3 regions of the Neorhizobium petrolearium genome follow, and region 1 is predicted to be linked to each of the others. Evidence: predicted binding sites of a transcription regulator. Region 1 holds the regulator's gene; each other region holds the start of a gene.
What was found. Region 1 encodes PhoB, which activates phosphate uptake and scavenging genes when phosphate is short. Its sites were predicted from a motif close to TGTCATNNANCTGTCAT; they were not measured.
Positions count from the first base shown of each region.

Region 2: the regulator PhoB is predicted to act here: its motif matches at 3,509-3,525, upstream of QEO92_RS05600 (esterase-like activity of phytase family protein).
Region 3: the regulator PhoB is predicted to act here: its motif matches at 3,656-3,672, upstream of QEO92_RS23470 (NAD-glutamate dehydrogenase).

Region 1 is NZ_CP123000.1:1,364,085-1,369,062, forward strand. Features, by position in the region: gene pstB (phosphate ABC transporter ATP-binding protein PstB) at 1-555, shown strand, start outside; gene phoU (phosphate signaling complex protein PhoU) at 598-1,311, shown strand; gene phoB (phosphate regulon transcriptional regulator PhoB) at 1,354-2,040, shown strand; gene QEO92_RS06960 (winged helix-turn-helix domain-containing protein) at 2,054-2,743, shown strand; gene arsK (arsenite efflux MFS transporter ArsK) at 2,829-4,064, opposite strand; gene QEO92_RS06970 (FAD-dependent oxidoreductase) at 4,061-4,978, opposite strand, start outside.
Region 2 is NZ_CP123000.1:1,076,068-1,081,045, forward strand. Features, by position in the region: gene clpX (ATP-dependent Clp protease ATP-binding subunit ClpX) at 1-74, shown strand, start outside; gene lon (endopeptidase La) at 497-2,917, shown strand; gene hupB (DNA-binding protein HupB) at 3,118-3,393, shown strand; gene QEO92_RS05600 (esterase-like activity of phytase family protein) at 3,574-4,978, shown strand, end outside.
Region 3 is NZ_CP123000.1:4,846,847-4,851,824, reverse strand. Features, by position in the region: gene QEO92_RS23470 (NAD-glutamate dehydrogenase) at 1-3,549, opposite strand, end outside; gene pdxY (pyridoxal kinase PdxY) at 3,724-4,593, shown strand; gene QEO92_RS23460 (carbonic anhydrase) at 4,661-4,978, shown strand, end outside.

The sequences.
Region 1 (4,978 bases):
GACTCGGAGAACATTTACGATCCCAAGGTGGACCCGGTTCAGCTGCGCGCCAAGGTCGGCATGGTGTTCCAGAAGCCGAACCCTTTCCCGAAGTCGATCTACGAGAACGTCGCCTATGGCCCGCGCATTCATGGTCTGGCGCGAAAGAAGTCGGAGCTGGACGATATCGTGTCTTCGGCCCTGCAGAAGGCAGGACTGTGGGGCGAGGTGAAGGATCGTCTCGACAGCCCAGGTACGGGCCTTTCCGGCGGTCAGCAGCAGCGCCTGTGCATTGCGCGCGCCGTTGCCGTCAGCCCGGAAGTGATCCTGATGGACGAACCCTGTTCGGCGCTCGATCCGATCGCCACCGCCAAGGTCGAGGAGCTGATCCACGAACTGCGCGAAAACTTCACGATCGTCATCGTGACGCACTCGATGCAGCAGGCGGCCCGCGTATCGCAACGCACTGCCATGTTCCATCTCGGAAACCTGGTTGAGGAGAACGATACCGACAAGATGTTCACCAATCCGGATGACCAGCGTACGCAGGACTACATCATGGGCCGCTTCGGCTGATCGCCGGTTGCGGGCCCTTTCTGACAATCTGAGGATAAGACCATGTCTTCGACACATATCCTGTCTGCCTATGACGACGAACTGAAATATCTGAGCCGCCGGATTTCGGAGATGGGCGGGCTTGCGGAGCAGATGTGCGCGGATGCAGTGCGGGCACTGGTCAATTCCGATGCCGCCCTTGCCCAGAAGGTGATCTCCGACGACGTGATCCTCGACCATGCCGAGCGCGATATCGGCGACAAGGCGATCGTGACGATCGCCCGCCGCCAGCCGGTTGCGGGCGACCTGCGCGACATCGTCGGATCGCTGCGCATCGCCTCCGATCTGGAGCGGGTCGGCGACCTCGGCAAGAACACTGCCAAGCGGGTGATCGCGGTGCAGGGCACCGGTGTGCCGCGCAAGCTCGCGCGCGGCATCGAGCACCTGTCGGACCTGGCGCTGACGCAGCTGAAGGAAGTGCTGGACGTCTATTCTAGCCGTTCGGCCGAGAAGGCGGAGGCGATCCGCATCCGCGACGAGGAAATCGACGCGATGTACACGTCCCTGTTCCGCGAGCTTTTGACCTACATGATGGAAGATCCGCGCAACATCACCACCTGCACGCATCTTCTGTTCTGTGCCAAGAACATCGAGCGTATCGGCGACCACGCCACCAACATCGCCGAGACGATCTACTACATGACGACCGGCGCCCAGCCGGAAGGCGAGCGTCCGAAGGACGATACGTCGAACACGCTCGGCGCGATCACGGAATAATGGCGCCGAATGACGATGGAATGGTGACGGAGCTAAGACGGAATGCAGCCGAAGATCGCGGTCGTGGAGGATGAGGAGGCGCTGAGCGTGCTTCTTCGCTACAACCTTGAAGCGGAAGGTTATGAGGTGGAGACGATTCTGCGCGGGGATGAAGCCGAGATCAGGCTTCAGGAACGCACGCCGGATCTTCTGATCCTCGACTGGATGTTGCCCGGTGTTTCCGGCATCGAACTCTGCCGGCGGCTGAGGATGCGGCCGGAGACGGAGCGACTGCCGATCATCATGCTGACGGCGCGCGGCGAGGAGAGCGAACGGGTCCGCGGGCTTGCGACCGGCGCCGATGACTATGTCGTAAAGCCGTTCTCGACGCCGGAACTGATGGCGCGAGTGAAGGCGATGCTGCGGCGCGCGCGTCCGGAAGTGCTGTCGAGCGTCCTGCGCTGCGGCGACATCGAGCTGGACCGGGAGACGCACAGGGTGCATCGCAAGAGCCGCGAAGTGCGGCTCGGCCCGACGGAGTTCCGGCTTCTGGAATTCCTGATGGCCGCGCCCGGCCGGGTCTTCTCGCGCTCGCAGCTTCTCGACGGGGTGTGGGGCCACGACATCTATGTGGACGAGCGCACCGTCGACGTGCATGTCGGACGCCTCAGGAAGGCGCTCAACTTCTCCAACATGCAGGATGTCATCCGCACCGTCCGCGGCGCCGGATACTCGATGGAAGGACACTAGGGAGAGCACCGCGATGGGAGCGCGAGTTGTCGTGGTGATCGATGGCGATGAAACGCTGCGCGAAGTGCTGCGGTTCTCCCTTGTCGATGAAGGTTTCGACGTGACGCTGCTTTCGGCGGGCTCCGAGCTGATGGAGCGGTTGGTTTCGAGCCTTCCCGATGTACTGGTGCTGAGTTCGTCCCTTCCGGGGCTGAATGGCATCGAGATCTGCCGAAGACTTCGTACCGAACCAGCAACGATGCGGGTGCCCGTGGTCCTGCTTGTTCCGGCGGAAAGCGAGAGCGACAGGCTGACGGGTCTCGCTGCCGGCGCGGATGACTGCCTCGTAGAGCCATTCCCCTCCGTCGAGCTTGCCATAAGGGTGAAGAACCTTCTTCGCCGCATGCATCCGAATCTTCTGAGCCATATGATCAGGGTCGGAGACCTGACCCTCGACCGCGAAGCACACAGGGTCCACAGGCAGAAGAAGGAAGTCAGGCTCGGCCCCACCGAGTTCCGGCTTCTCGAGTTCCTGATGCGGTATCCGGGACGGGTCTATTCGCGGACGGAGCTGAAAAGGTCGCTCTGGGGTGATGGTGCAACCGTGGACGAGCGCGCCGTCGACGTGCACATCGGTCGCCTCCGGAAGGGCATCAGCCTGGGCAAGGCTGACCAGGTGATCCGGACCGTCCGCGGAGCGGGCTACGCCCTCGGCGACGTCTGAATTTTCTCGCGATCGTTGGAAGGCCTATGCTGCTTTTCTTTAGGGCTTCGCCGAGGGGCCTGCATCTCCTGTTTGTCGTGTCTTGTCAGGCCTGCGAACCACCGAAAGGTCCAGCTGCTGGTCTTGTTGCTCTGTAGCGGGCGAAGGCGATCGCTCCGAACAGGCCGACGGCCGCCGCGCCTCCCAGAATGCTGATCGATACTGCCTGGCCGACCCCCCAAGTTCCCAGCATGACAGCGAACGCAAAGGGGGCAAGTGCTGAGGAAAACTGGCGTGCGGCGGTCACCCAGCCGAGCCGTGCGCCATAACCGTGCCTTCCGAAAAGCTCCAGTGGAAGCGTTCCCCCGACGATGCTTGCGAGCCCCGATCCCAGACCGAACAGGATCGCGAATGCGATGAGACCGGGGAGCCACGGACTTGTCGCCATCAGGACGATAAGGGCGACGGCGAGCAATCCCGCGGAGATCACGGCGAGCACCGTCTGTGACAAGCGCCCTCCGAAGATCATGTTCAGGAGGCGGCTGGCGACCTGCGAGGGACCGAAGAGGGTGGAGACCATGAGGCCTGCCGTGCCAAGCCCAAGTGCTGTCAGCAGCGGAACCATGTGGACCAGCACGGAGGCCAGCACGAATCCTTCCAGGGCAAAGCCCGCAAGCATCAGAATAAAGACGCCACTGAACGCGGGGCCGGCTTCAGGCTGAACGGCCATCGCTCCGGATTGATTTACTGATGCCCGTGGTTCGGGCACGTCGCGGGGCAGTCTCCCGACCCACCAATGGATCGGAAGGCACACGGCGATATTCAGGATCGCGAAGACGAGGTAGATCTCACGCCAGCCGAGATAGTCATGCAGTGTTGCCGTGAGCGGCCAGAAGAGCGTTGATGCGAATCCCGCGATCAGCGTCAGATGGGTTATGCTGCGCTGTGGCTTGCTGCCTCCAACCTGCACGATCGCTGCAAATGCCGTGCTGTAGAGAACGAAGCTGGAGGCGATCTCCATTGCGACGAGTGAAATACCGAACGTCGTCGCATTCGGCGATGCGGCCGCGCAGCCAAGCGAGATGGCGGCAGCAAGCGAACCGGGGACCATGAGCCGGCCGGCTCCGAACCGGTCCGCCCAGTTTCCCGCTCTCGGTGCGAACAGTCCGCCAACCAGCAGCGCCACCGATAGCAGCCCGAAAAGCCTGTCTTGTTGGATGGAGAAGTCTCGTGCCATGTCCGGCGCGAGGATGCTGAAGGAATAATAAAGGGTACCGTAGCCGATGATCTGTGTTGCGCCGAGCGCCCAGATCAGGCGCGCGGGAGCTTTCCGCTCGGTCATTCTGCAGGTTCCACATCGTTCCGTTCCACCGCAGTGGATGTACCACAGCCACAACCAGCTTTGCCATCAGTCTTGGCCTTCATGTCGGCGATGCAGCACGCGTCGACTTCAGAAAGAGCAGGACCACCGCAGCAGCCACCGGACGCTGCCTCTGCGAGCACTGGATTGGTTACGCTGCAGACACCGGTTTCCGGGAGAACGAGATGCACCTCGCGGGCGGCGTTGCTGTCGCCTGCGAGTTCCGCCACGACCGAGCGGACCTGCTCGTACCCCGTTGCCATGAGAAATGTCGGCGCGCGCCCATAGGATTTCGAACCGACGATGAAGAAGCCGGGTTCCGGCTGTGTCAACTCGACCACGCCATGCGGCGGCACCGTTCCGCAGGAATGCAGGTTCGGATCGATCATGGGTGCGAGACGGTGGGGGGCTTCCACGGCCGGATCGAGATCGAGCCGGAGTTCCTTCAGGATGTCGAGATCGGGACGGAAGCCCGTGGCCACCACGATGCGGTCGACGGCAAGCCGCTCATGCCGGCCGTCGTGCAAAGCCTCCACGTCGAGGCGGCCGCCATTCTCGCGGACGGACTGGACTGCGAAGGGGGCCAGCAGCTTCACGCGGCCGCTGTCGATCGCCTCCTTCGCCGCCAGCCCGAGATCGCCGCGAGCCGGAAGCTGATCGTTCAATCCGCCGCCGAGAAGACGGTCGATTCCATTGCGGCGCAGCGCCCATGATATGGCCGTGGTCGGCGCGGTCTTCTGGACTTCGAGCAACGCCAGCACCACGTTGATGGCGGAATGGCCACTGCCGACGACGAGGATCGATGCAGCGGCATAGTCCGGCTTGCCGACGCCGGATACGTCCGGAATCCCATAGGCGATCCTGCCGCCCGCTTTGCTTTCTCCGATAACCGGAAG
Region 2 (4,978 bases), 290 kb from region 1:
TCGTAAAAGGCACGGCTCGCCCGCTCTACATCTATGCCGACCGGCAGGAAGAAAAGGCCAACGTCTCGGCCTGAGCTACGCAAGCTGGATGATCATCTTGGAGAGGCCCTGACAGGGGCCTCTTTTCGTGTCGATGTACACACTTGCTTTTTTTAATTATTCCACCATTTTCGCATTGCGAAGAGTTGCGCCGGGTGCATCTTGCATTAGAAAATGCGCAGGAAGATCAACAGTAACTCTATAGCGGCTTGGCCTGCTTCGGTTATAGTTGCTGACGGTCGGTGACCGCGTGCTGTGTTCTTGGCGTCCCGTATAAGCGTTTCGAGTGCGCGCTTTGTAATGCTACTGTCACAATGCTGATGCGGCGGCAGCACTGCAAGGCTTGAAATCAAATTTCGGAAACGCCACTTTGGGCGGGAGTGAAGTGCCTGGGTGATTGCCCTGTGATCTGCCCAGGCGACGTATCCCGGAAACGGGACGATGGAAAGGAATTGAAATGACGAATTCAACGTCTGCGGCACCTGGCGGCGAAACCTATCCGGTGCTGCCTCTGCGCGACATTGTGGTCTTTCCGCATATGATCGTGCCTCTGTTCGTCGGACGGGAGAAATCCATTCGCGCGCTCGAAGAAGTGATGGGATCCGACAAGCAGATCATGCTCGTCACCCAGATCAATGCCGGCGACGATGATCCCGAACCCTCGGCAATCTACAAGGTCGGCACCGTTGCCAACGTGCTGCAGCTCCTGAAGCTTCCCGATGGCACCGTGAAGGTGCTCGTCGAAGGCCGCGCGCGCGCCCAGATCGATGGCTATACGGACCGCGAAGAGTTTTACGAGGCGACGGCGAACGTTCTCGACGAGCCCGAAGAGGACGCCGTCGAGGTCGAGGCTCTGTCCCGTTCGGTGGTTTCCGAGTTCGAGAACTACGTGAAGCTGAACAAGAAGATCTCGCCGGAAGTCGTCGGCGCCGCAAGCCAGATCGAGGATTATTCGAAGCTGGCAGACACGGTCGCCTCGCACCTGTCGATCAAGATCACCGAGAAGCAGGAAATGCTGGAGACCGTCAGCGTCAAGCTGCGTCTCGAAAAGGCGCTCGGCTTCATGGAAGGCGAGATTTCCGTCCTGCAGGTGGAAAAGCGCATCCGCTCGCGCGTCAAGCGCCAGATGGAGAAGACCCAGCGCGAATACTACCTCAATGAGCAGATGAAGGCGATCCAGAAGGAACTCGGCGACGGCGAGGAAGGCCGCGACGAGATGGCCGAACTCGAGGAGCGCATCTCCAAGACGAAGCTTTCGAAGGAAGCCCGCGAAAAGGCCGATGCGGAGTTGAAGAAGCTTCGGCAGATGAGCCCGATGTCGGCGGAAGCCACCGTCGTGCGCAACTATCTCGACTGGCTGCTTGGCATTCCGTGGGGCAAGCGGTCGAAGATCAAGGCCGACCTCAACAACGCCGAAAAGATCCTCGAAGCCGATCACTTCGGCCTCGACAAGGTCAAGGAACGCATCATCGAGTATCTGGCCGTCCAGGCGCGCGCAACCAAGATCAAGGGCCCTATCCTGTGCCTCGTCGGCCCCCCGGGCGTCGGCAAGACCTCGCTTGCCCAGTCGATCGCCAAGGCGACCGGCCGCGAATATGTCCGCATGGCGCTCGGCGGCGTCCGTGACGAAGCCGAAATCCGCGGTCACCGCCGCACCTATATCGGCTCGATGCCCGGCAAGGTCATCCAGTCGATGAAGAAGGCGAAGAAGTCCAACCCGCTCTTCCTGCTCGACGAGATCGACAAGATGGGCATGGACTTCCGCGGCGACCCGTCTTCGGCGCTGCTCGAAGTGCTGGACCCGGCACAGAACTCGACCTTCATGGACCATTACCTGGAAGTCGAATACGACCTGTCCGACGTGATGTTCATCACCACGGCAAACACGCTGAACATCCCGGCACCGCTGATGGACCGTATGGAAATCATCCGCATCGCCGGTTACACCGAGGACGAGAAGCGTGAGATCGCCAAGCGTCACCTTCTGCCGAAGGCAATCAAGGAGCATGCGCTGCAGCCGAACGAATTCTCGGTGAGCGACGATGCCCTGATGGCGATCATCCAGCAGTACACCCGTGAAGCGGGCGTCCGTAACTTCGAACGTGAACTGATGAAGCTCGCACGCAAGGCGGTGACCGAGATCATCAAGGGCAAGACGAAGTCGGTCGAGGTCACGGCTGCCAACATCAATGACTATCTCGGCGTTCCGCGCTTCCGCCACGGCGAGGCCGAACGTGAGGATCAGGTTGGTGTCGTCACCGGTCTCGCCTGGACGGAAGTCGGCGGCGAACTCCTGACGATCGAAGGCGTCATGATGCCGGGCAAGGGCCGCATGACGGTCACCGGCAACCTGAAGGAAGTCATGAAGGAGTCCATCTCGGCGGCGGCATCCTATGTCCGTTCGCGCGCTGTGGATTTCGGCATCGAACCTCCGCGCTTCGACAAGTCGGATATCCACGTCCACGTTCCGGAAGGGGCGACCCCGAAGGACGGCCCGTCGGCGGGTGTCGCCATGGCCACCGCGATCGTCTCGGTCATGACCGGCATTCCGGTCAACAAGGACGTCGCCATGACCGGCGAGATCACGCTTCGCGGCCGTGTTCTGCCGATCGGCGGTCTCAAGGAGAAGCTCCTTGCGGCGCTGCGCGGCGGCATCAAGAAGGTTCTGATCCCGGAGGAAAACGCCAAGGACCTGGCGGAGATTCCGGACAATGTGAAGAACAACATGGAGATCATTCCTGTCTCGCGTATGGGTGAAGTGATCCGCCAGGCGCTTGTCCGCCAGCCCGAGCCGATCGAATGGGACGGCACGGTGGAAACGCCGGTGATTGCGACCGTCGAAGGGGTCGACGACGTCGGAACTGCGGTCGCCCACTGATCGATCGTCTTTTGGTCATGCCAAATTGGCACTATCCACGGAAAAAGCCGGTTTCAAGCCGGCTTTTTTTGTGAAAACTGCCGCATACCCCTTGTTTTTCAGGCGATTGCGGAGCTTTTGGGTTGCCAAGGCCTGACACCGAACTATTGTCGGCGCCGAAATACATGAGTCGTTCCAAAACCGCTGAAAGGGGTGGAAACATGAACAAGAACGAATTGGTATCCGCAGTGGCCGAAAAAGCCGGTCTCTCCAAGGCTGATGCCGCATCTGCTGTTGATGCCGTTTTTGAGACCGTACAGGCTGAGCTGAAGAAGGGTGGCGACATTCGTCTCGCCGGCTTCGGCAGCTTCTCCGTTTCCCGTCGCGAGGCATCCAAGGGCCGCAACCCGTCGACCGGCGCCGAAGTCGACATTCCGGCACGCAACGTGCCGAAGTTCTCGGCCGGCAAGGGCCTGAAGGATGCTGTCAACAGCTAACGCGCTGCCTCCGGGCAACCCTGTAGCAGTCTCAATAACGGAAAGGCCTGGGTTTCCCGGGCCTTTTTCGTTTTCTCAGAACATCGTAGGTTGGGCAGCTCCAACGTGTGAAAACCGTCATCCCTCTGTCATGCGCATGCTCCAATAACCAGCGACGGTTTTATGGACAGGAGGGCTCCTATGACATTCCGTATTCACGCCGCGCTGACAGCGGTGCTTCTCGCCTCGGTCGCAGCGCCTGCCAGCGCAGAGCAGGTCTTCAACCGCATCGCATCCTTCCCCGTTGCCAGCAATCTTCCTGCGGACAAGGACAAGCTGACGACCACGTCGGCGGAAATCATCACCGCCAGCGAAGACGGCAATACGCTGATCTATTCCGACAGCCCGCTTGGCGCGATCGGTTTCATCGACATCACCGATCCCAAGGCTCCGAAGGCGCTCGGCGCGCTGTTCCTTGACGGCGAGCCTACATCCGTAGCCGCAGTCGGCTCCAAGGTTCTCGCCGCCGTCAATACGTCGGAAAGCTACGTGAAGCCGTCCGGCAAGCTGAATGTCGTGGATATCGCGTCGAAGAAGATCGAAGCAACCTGCGACCTCGGCGGCCAGCCGGATTCGATCGCTATTTCGAAGGACAAGACCTTTGCTGCGATCGCCATCGAAAACGAGCGCGACGAGGACGTGAACGACGGCGCCATTCCCCAGATGCCGGTCGGTGATCTGGTCATCGTGTCGCTGAAGGATGGTGCCGCCGACTGCGCCTCCATCAAGCATGTCTCGCTGACCGGCCTTGCGGAGATCGCGCCGGAAGATCCGGAACCGGAATTCGTTGCCATCAACGATGCCGGCGAGATAGCCGTCACGCTGCAGGAGAACAACCACATCGCCATCATCGATGGCAAGACAGCGACCGTCGTCGGCCATTTCTCCGCTGGCAAGACCGATCTGGAAGGCATCGACAACAAGACCGACGGCCAGCTTTCCTTCACCGGCAAGGCGGAGGGCGTATTGCGCGAACCGGATGCCATCAAGTGGCTGGACAACAACCGCCTCGTTATCGCCAATGAAGGCGACTGGAAGGGTGGTTCGCGCAGCTTCACGATCTTCGATCGTACTGGCAAGGTTCTCTACGAGTCCGGCGCGTCGCTGGAACGCGAAATCGCCCGCATCGGACATTTCCCGGACAAGCGTGCGAAGTCGAAGGGCGTTGAACTGGAAGGCATGGAGTTCGCTTCCTTCAATGGCCAGAACTACATCTTCATTCTTTCCGAACGCGCTTCCGTCGTGGCCGTCTACAAGGATACCGGCGCCGAACCGCAACTTGCCCAGCTTCTGCCGTCGGGCATTTCGCCGGAAGGTGCTGTCGCCATTCCTGGCCGTAACCTGTTTGCCACCGCCAACGAAGTCGATCTTGGCGAAGACGGCGGTGCACGCTCGCATGTGATGATTTACGAGCTTGCCGAAGGCCAGCCGAACTATCCAACGCTCGTTTCCAAGGATGTCGACGGCAACGTGCTCGGCTGGGGCGCTCTGTCCGGTCTCGTCGGCGATGCTGAAAAGGACGGCATCCTCCATGCCGTCAGTGATT
Region 3 (4,978 bases), 2.1 Mb from region 1:
GGTCATCGAGGCCAGGAGGCGGTTGCGCTTGTCGCGCGTCAGGCGTCCATCCTGCATGGCCGAATTCAACGCAATCTTGATGTTGACCTCGACGTCGGAGCAGTTGACGCCGGCGGAGTTGTCGATCGCATCGGAATTGCAACGGCCGCCGGCAAGCGAATAGGCAATGCGGCCCTTCTGGGTCATTCCGAGATTGGCACCCTCGCCGATCACTTTGGCGCGCACTTCGTCGGCCGCTATACGAATCGGATCGTTGGCGCGGTCGCCCACTTCGGCATCGGTCTCGAACGTCGCCTTGATGTAGGTGCCGATGCCGCCGAACCAGAGCAGGTCGGCCTGGCTTTTCAGGATCGCCATCATGATTTCGAAGGGCGTTGCGGCCGTCTTGTCGATGCCGATTGCCGCTGCGGCTTCCTTAGTCAGCTTTACCAACTTTTCCGAACGGGAAATGATCATCGCGCCTTCGGAGAGCGCCTTGCGGTCGTAATCCTGCCAGCTCGAGCGCGGCAGCGCGAACAGGCGTTCCCGCTCGGCGAACGACTTTTCGGTATCCGGATCGGGATCGATGAAGATGTCGCGGTGATCGAAGGCGGCAACGAGCCTGATCTTACGCGACAGCAGCATGCCGTTGCCGAAGACATCGCCCGACATGTCGCCGACGCCGACGACGGTGAACGGCGTCGTCTGGATGTCGATGTCCCTCTCCCGGAAATGCCGTTTCACGGCCTCCCAGGCACCGCGAGCGGTGATGCCCATCTTCTTGTGATCGTAGCCTGCGGAACCGCCGGAGGCGAAGGCGTCGTCCAGCCAGAAGCCGGCTTCCTGCGCCAGAGCATTGGCTGTGTCGGAGAAGGTCGCCGTGCCCTTGTCGGCCGCCACGACGAAATAGGGATCGTCGCCATCGATGCGGATCGTGTTTTCCGGGCCGGCCACGTCCGCACCGGTGATGTTGTCGGTGATCGAGAGGAGCGTGCGGATGAAGGTCTTGTAGGCCTCTTTCCCCGCATTGAAGATTTCCTCACGCGAGCCGCCCGCAGGCAGCGCCTTCGGGAAAAAGCCACCCTTCGCGCCGACCGGCACGATGACGGCGTTCTTGACCTGCTGCGCCTTCACGAGGCCGAGAATTTCGGTGCGATAGTCCTCGCCGCGATCGGACCATCGGATGCCGCCGCGCGCCACCTTGCCGAAGCGCAGGTGTACGCCCTCCACTTCCGTGCCGTAGACGAAGATTTCCCGGAAGGGGCGCGGTTCCGGCAGGCCGTCGAGCAATTTCGGATCGAGCTTGAACGCCAGCATCTTCTTCGTGGAACCGTCGGCCTCACGCTGGAAGTAGTTGGTGCGCAGCGTCGCATCGACCGCATTGACATACCGGCGGAATGTCCGGTCCTCGTCCAGGTTGGGCACGCTGGAAAGCGCCTCCTCGATCTCCGCATGGATATCCGCGAGCTTCTTGGCGCGGGTCTTCTCGGCAATTTTCGGATCGAAGCCGTCGCGGAAAAGGCGGAAGATGGCGGCGGCGATCGCCGGATATCTGGTGAGCGTATCGGCGATATAGGTCTGCGAGTAGACGATGCCGGCCTGACGCAGATATCTGGCGTAGGCGCGCAAGACCGTGACTTCGCGGGCTGAAAGACCGGCGAGCAGGACGAGCCGATTGAAGCCATCGTTATCGATCAGGCCGCCGAAGGCGGACAGGAATGCCTCCTCGAGCAGCGGCCCCTCGCGGGAAAGATCGACCGCGCGGGCGTTATCAAGCTGCAATTCCATGTCGTGCAGCACGACGAGCTTGCTTTCCGGCCCGACATGGATTTCGAACGTCTGCTCGCTGACGACATGGAATCCGAGGTTTTCCAGCAAAGGCACTCGTCGGGAGAGCGACAAGTGCTGATCCTTGTGGAAGATCTTCAGCGAGACGGTGTTTGCGGCCTCGTCCGGGCGGCGGTAGAAGGCGATGCGGATCGTCTCGCCGGCGGCGCAGGCGGCAACATCGGGCAGGTCGGCAAAGGTTTCCTCGGGGGTAAAGGTCTCCTGGAAGGCCTGAGTGACGGAAAGGCGCGGGCCTTCTTTCGCCAGCGTGGCGAAACGTTCTTCCCAGGGCGTGGCAATCAGGCGGATCGCCTCTTCCAGCTTCACCTGGGCGATTCGTGGCGTCTTGCCGCCGCGCCGGCCGATGATGACATGGACGCGCGCGACCCCGCCCTCCGGGAAGGCCGGATAATAGGCGGAGACGTGGCCGTCATAGACACTGGCGAGGTAATCGCTCACCTTCTCGCGGACCAGCGAATTATAGTCCTCGCGGGGCACATAGACGATCACCGAGACAAAACGGTCGAAATGGTCGATGCGCGGCAATATCCGGACGCGGGGGCGTTCGCTCAGTTCCATGATCTGCTCGCAAAACCTCGCAAGCAGGTCCGGATCGATCTGGAAAAGGTCGTCGCGGGGATAGGATTCCAGCGTGTTTTCCAACATGCGGCCGGAATGGCTGTCGGGGTCGAAGCCGAAATGCTCCTCGATCCGGGCCGCCTTGGCGCGCAGAAGCGGGATTTCGCGAACGGAGTGAGTGTAGGCCGTCGCCGTGAAAAGACCGACGATGCGCAATTCGCCGACGACCTCGCCTTTTTCATCGAAGCGCTTGACGCCGACATAGTCCATATAGGCTCGTCGGTGGACGACCGATTTCACATTCGCCTTGGTGACGATGAGGAAATCCGGTCCGTCGAGGAATTCCAGGATTTCCGGCGTTGTCATCACCGCGTCCTTGCCCTGGCGCAGCACGAGAACGTCCGGATCGGAAAGGATGCCCAAGCCGCGGCCCTTGCCGCGTTCGAGCTTCGCTTCCGGGCCCTTGCCGGAATAGACGTATTCACGCATGCCGAGGAAGGTGAAATTGTCGTCGCGTAGCCAGTTAAGGAAGGCGAGCGCCTCCTCCCGATCAGATTTTTTACGGCTCGCGGAATTGTTGAGCTGCTTTGCTGCCCCCTCCAGCACCTCCAACATGGAGGCCCAATCGGTGATCGCCAGATGCACTTGGTCGAGGATGTGGCGGATACGCTCGGTGAGCGCCGTCGCCTGTTCCCGGTTCAGCGGCGCAATGTGGATCTGGATGAGGCTCACATGATGAGCCGGATTCCCGGGCTGCTCGCTGGAACGCAGAACCGGTTCTTTTCCCGGTTCCAAATTGAGGATCGGGTGGACCGCCATGAAGAGGTCGCGATGGGTCGCGGTCACCTCGCCCATGATCGAATCGAAGAGGAAGGGCATGTTCCGGTCAACGACGGTCAGCACCGAAACCGGCACGCTGTTCGGCTCAACGCCGGACAAGGTCTCCACCGTGATATCCGCCCGGATCCGTGTCCAGGCCTGCAACCGTTCGGCCGCATGTCTCGCCGAGCGGGCCAGCATTTCGGGCGTATAGTTCTCAAGGTCGTCATTGCTGGCCCGGCCAAACAGAATGAACGGATCGAGATGCGGTCCCTTGCTTTCAGCGGCGATTTTGCGTGCGCTTTCGATCTGCTTTTCCCGCTTCGGATTCTGCCTGGCGGCCATGCCCCTCTCCCCTTTTTCCGTTCAAAGATCGAATAAATTCATCTCATGTCATCATGCGGCAACGTGGCCGATCCATGTCAGTGCGCAACAGACCTTCCATTCTTCCGTGAAGCCTTGTTGACATAACCGGCCGAAGAAACCATCAACAGGGCCTCGAAGCGGGAAATCAGACCCATGGATACCAGCAATGCCGTCATCGTCATCTCCAGCCATGTCGTGCGGGGCTCGGTCGGCAACAGAGCCGCCGTCTTCGCATTGGAAATCCTCGGGTTTCCCGTTTGGGCCATGCCGACCATCGTCCTTCCCTGGCATCCGGGTCACGGGCCTTCCACGCGGCTGACCTTTCCCGAATCAGACTTCGACAAGGCTATAGGCGATCTCATCCGCGCGCCATGGCTCGGCGAGGTGAAGGCGGTGCTGACCGGCTATTTCGGCAATGCGGCCCAGCCGCGCTCGGTTGCGCGGCTCATCCGCGCGCTGAAGGAGAGAAATCCCGACCTTCTCTATATCTGCGATCCAGTCATGGGTGATCTCGGCGGACTCTATATCCCGCAGCCGACAGCGGAAGCGATCCGCGACGAGCTCATCCCGCTCGCGACAATCGCGACCCCGAACCGCTATGAGCTGGCCTGGCTTTCCGGTGCGCCGCTCGAAACCAACAACGCGATCATGGACGCGGCAGTCGCGCTCGGGCCGCCTCGCATCCTGGTGACGTCGGCCGTGCCGATGATGGCGGGCGGGACGGGAAACCTCTATCTCACCGGAAAACACGCACTGCTTGCCGAGCACCGGCTGATCGACAATCCGCCGAACGGTCTCGGTGATCTCATGAGCGCACTTTTCCTGGGGCGAATCCTTGCAGGCATGGACGAGGAAAAAGCGCTGCAGCTTGCCACCGCCAGCGTTTTCGAGATTCTCGCTCGCACGGCCAAGCGTGGCGGCGACGAGCTGACGCTCGAAACGGATGCGTCGAGCCTTTCCTCGCCCATGGCCATGGTGCAAATGCGCCGGCTGGTGCATCCGTTGCAACGGGTGAAGCGATAAGCCGGCCAGTCTCGCAATTGTAGAATGACCGTTGATCTTCGGCGAGCGGCACTATAATCCTTGGTACATGACGGACTTTCCAGACAGACTTCTGGCGGGCTATCGCAACTTCATGAACGGGCGCTATAGCGACGAAAGCGATCGCTACCGGGCATTGGCGGAGACCGGGCAGAAACCTCACACCCTTGTCATCGCCTGTTGCGATTCACGTTCTGCTCCGGAGACCATCTTCGACTGTGGTCCCGGCGAGCTCTTCGTCGTGCGCAATGTCGCCAACATGGTGCCGCCCTACGAGCCGGATAGCCAGTTTCATGCCACTTCGGCCGCGCTGGAATATGCGGTTCAAGTCCTGAAGATCCGCAATATCGTTGTCATGGGCCATGGC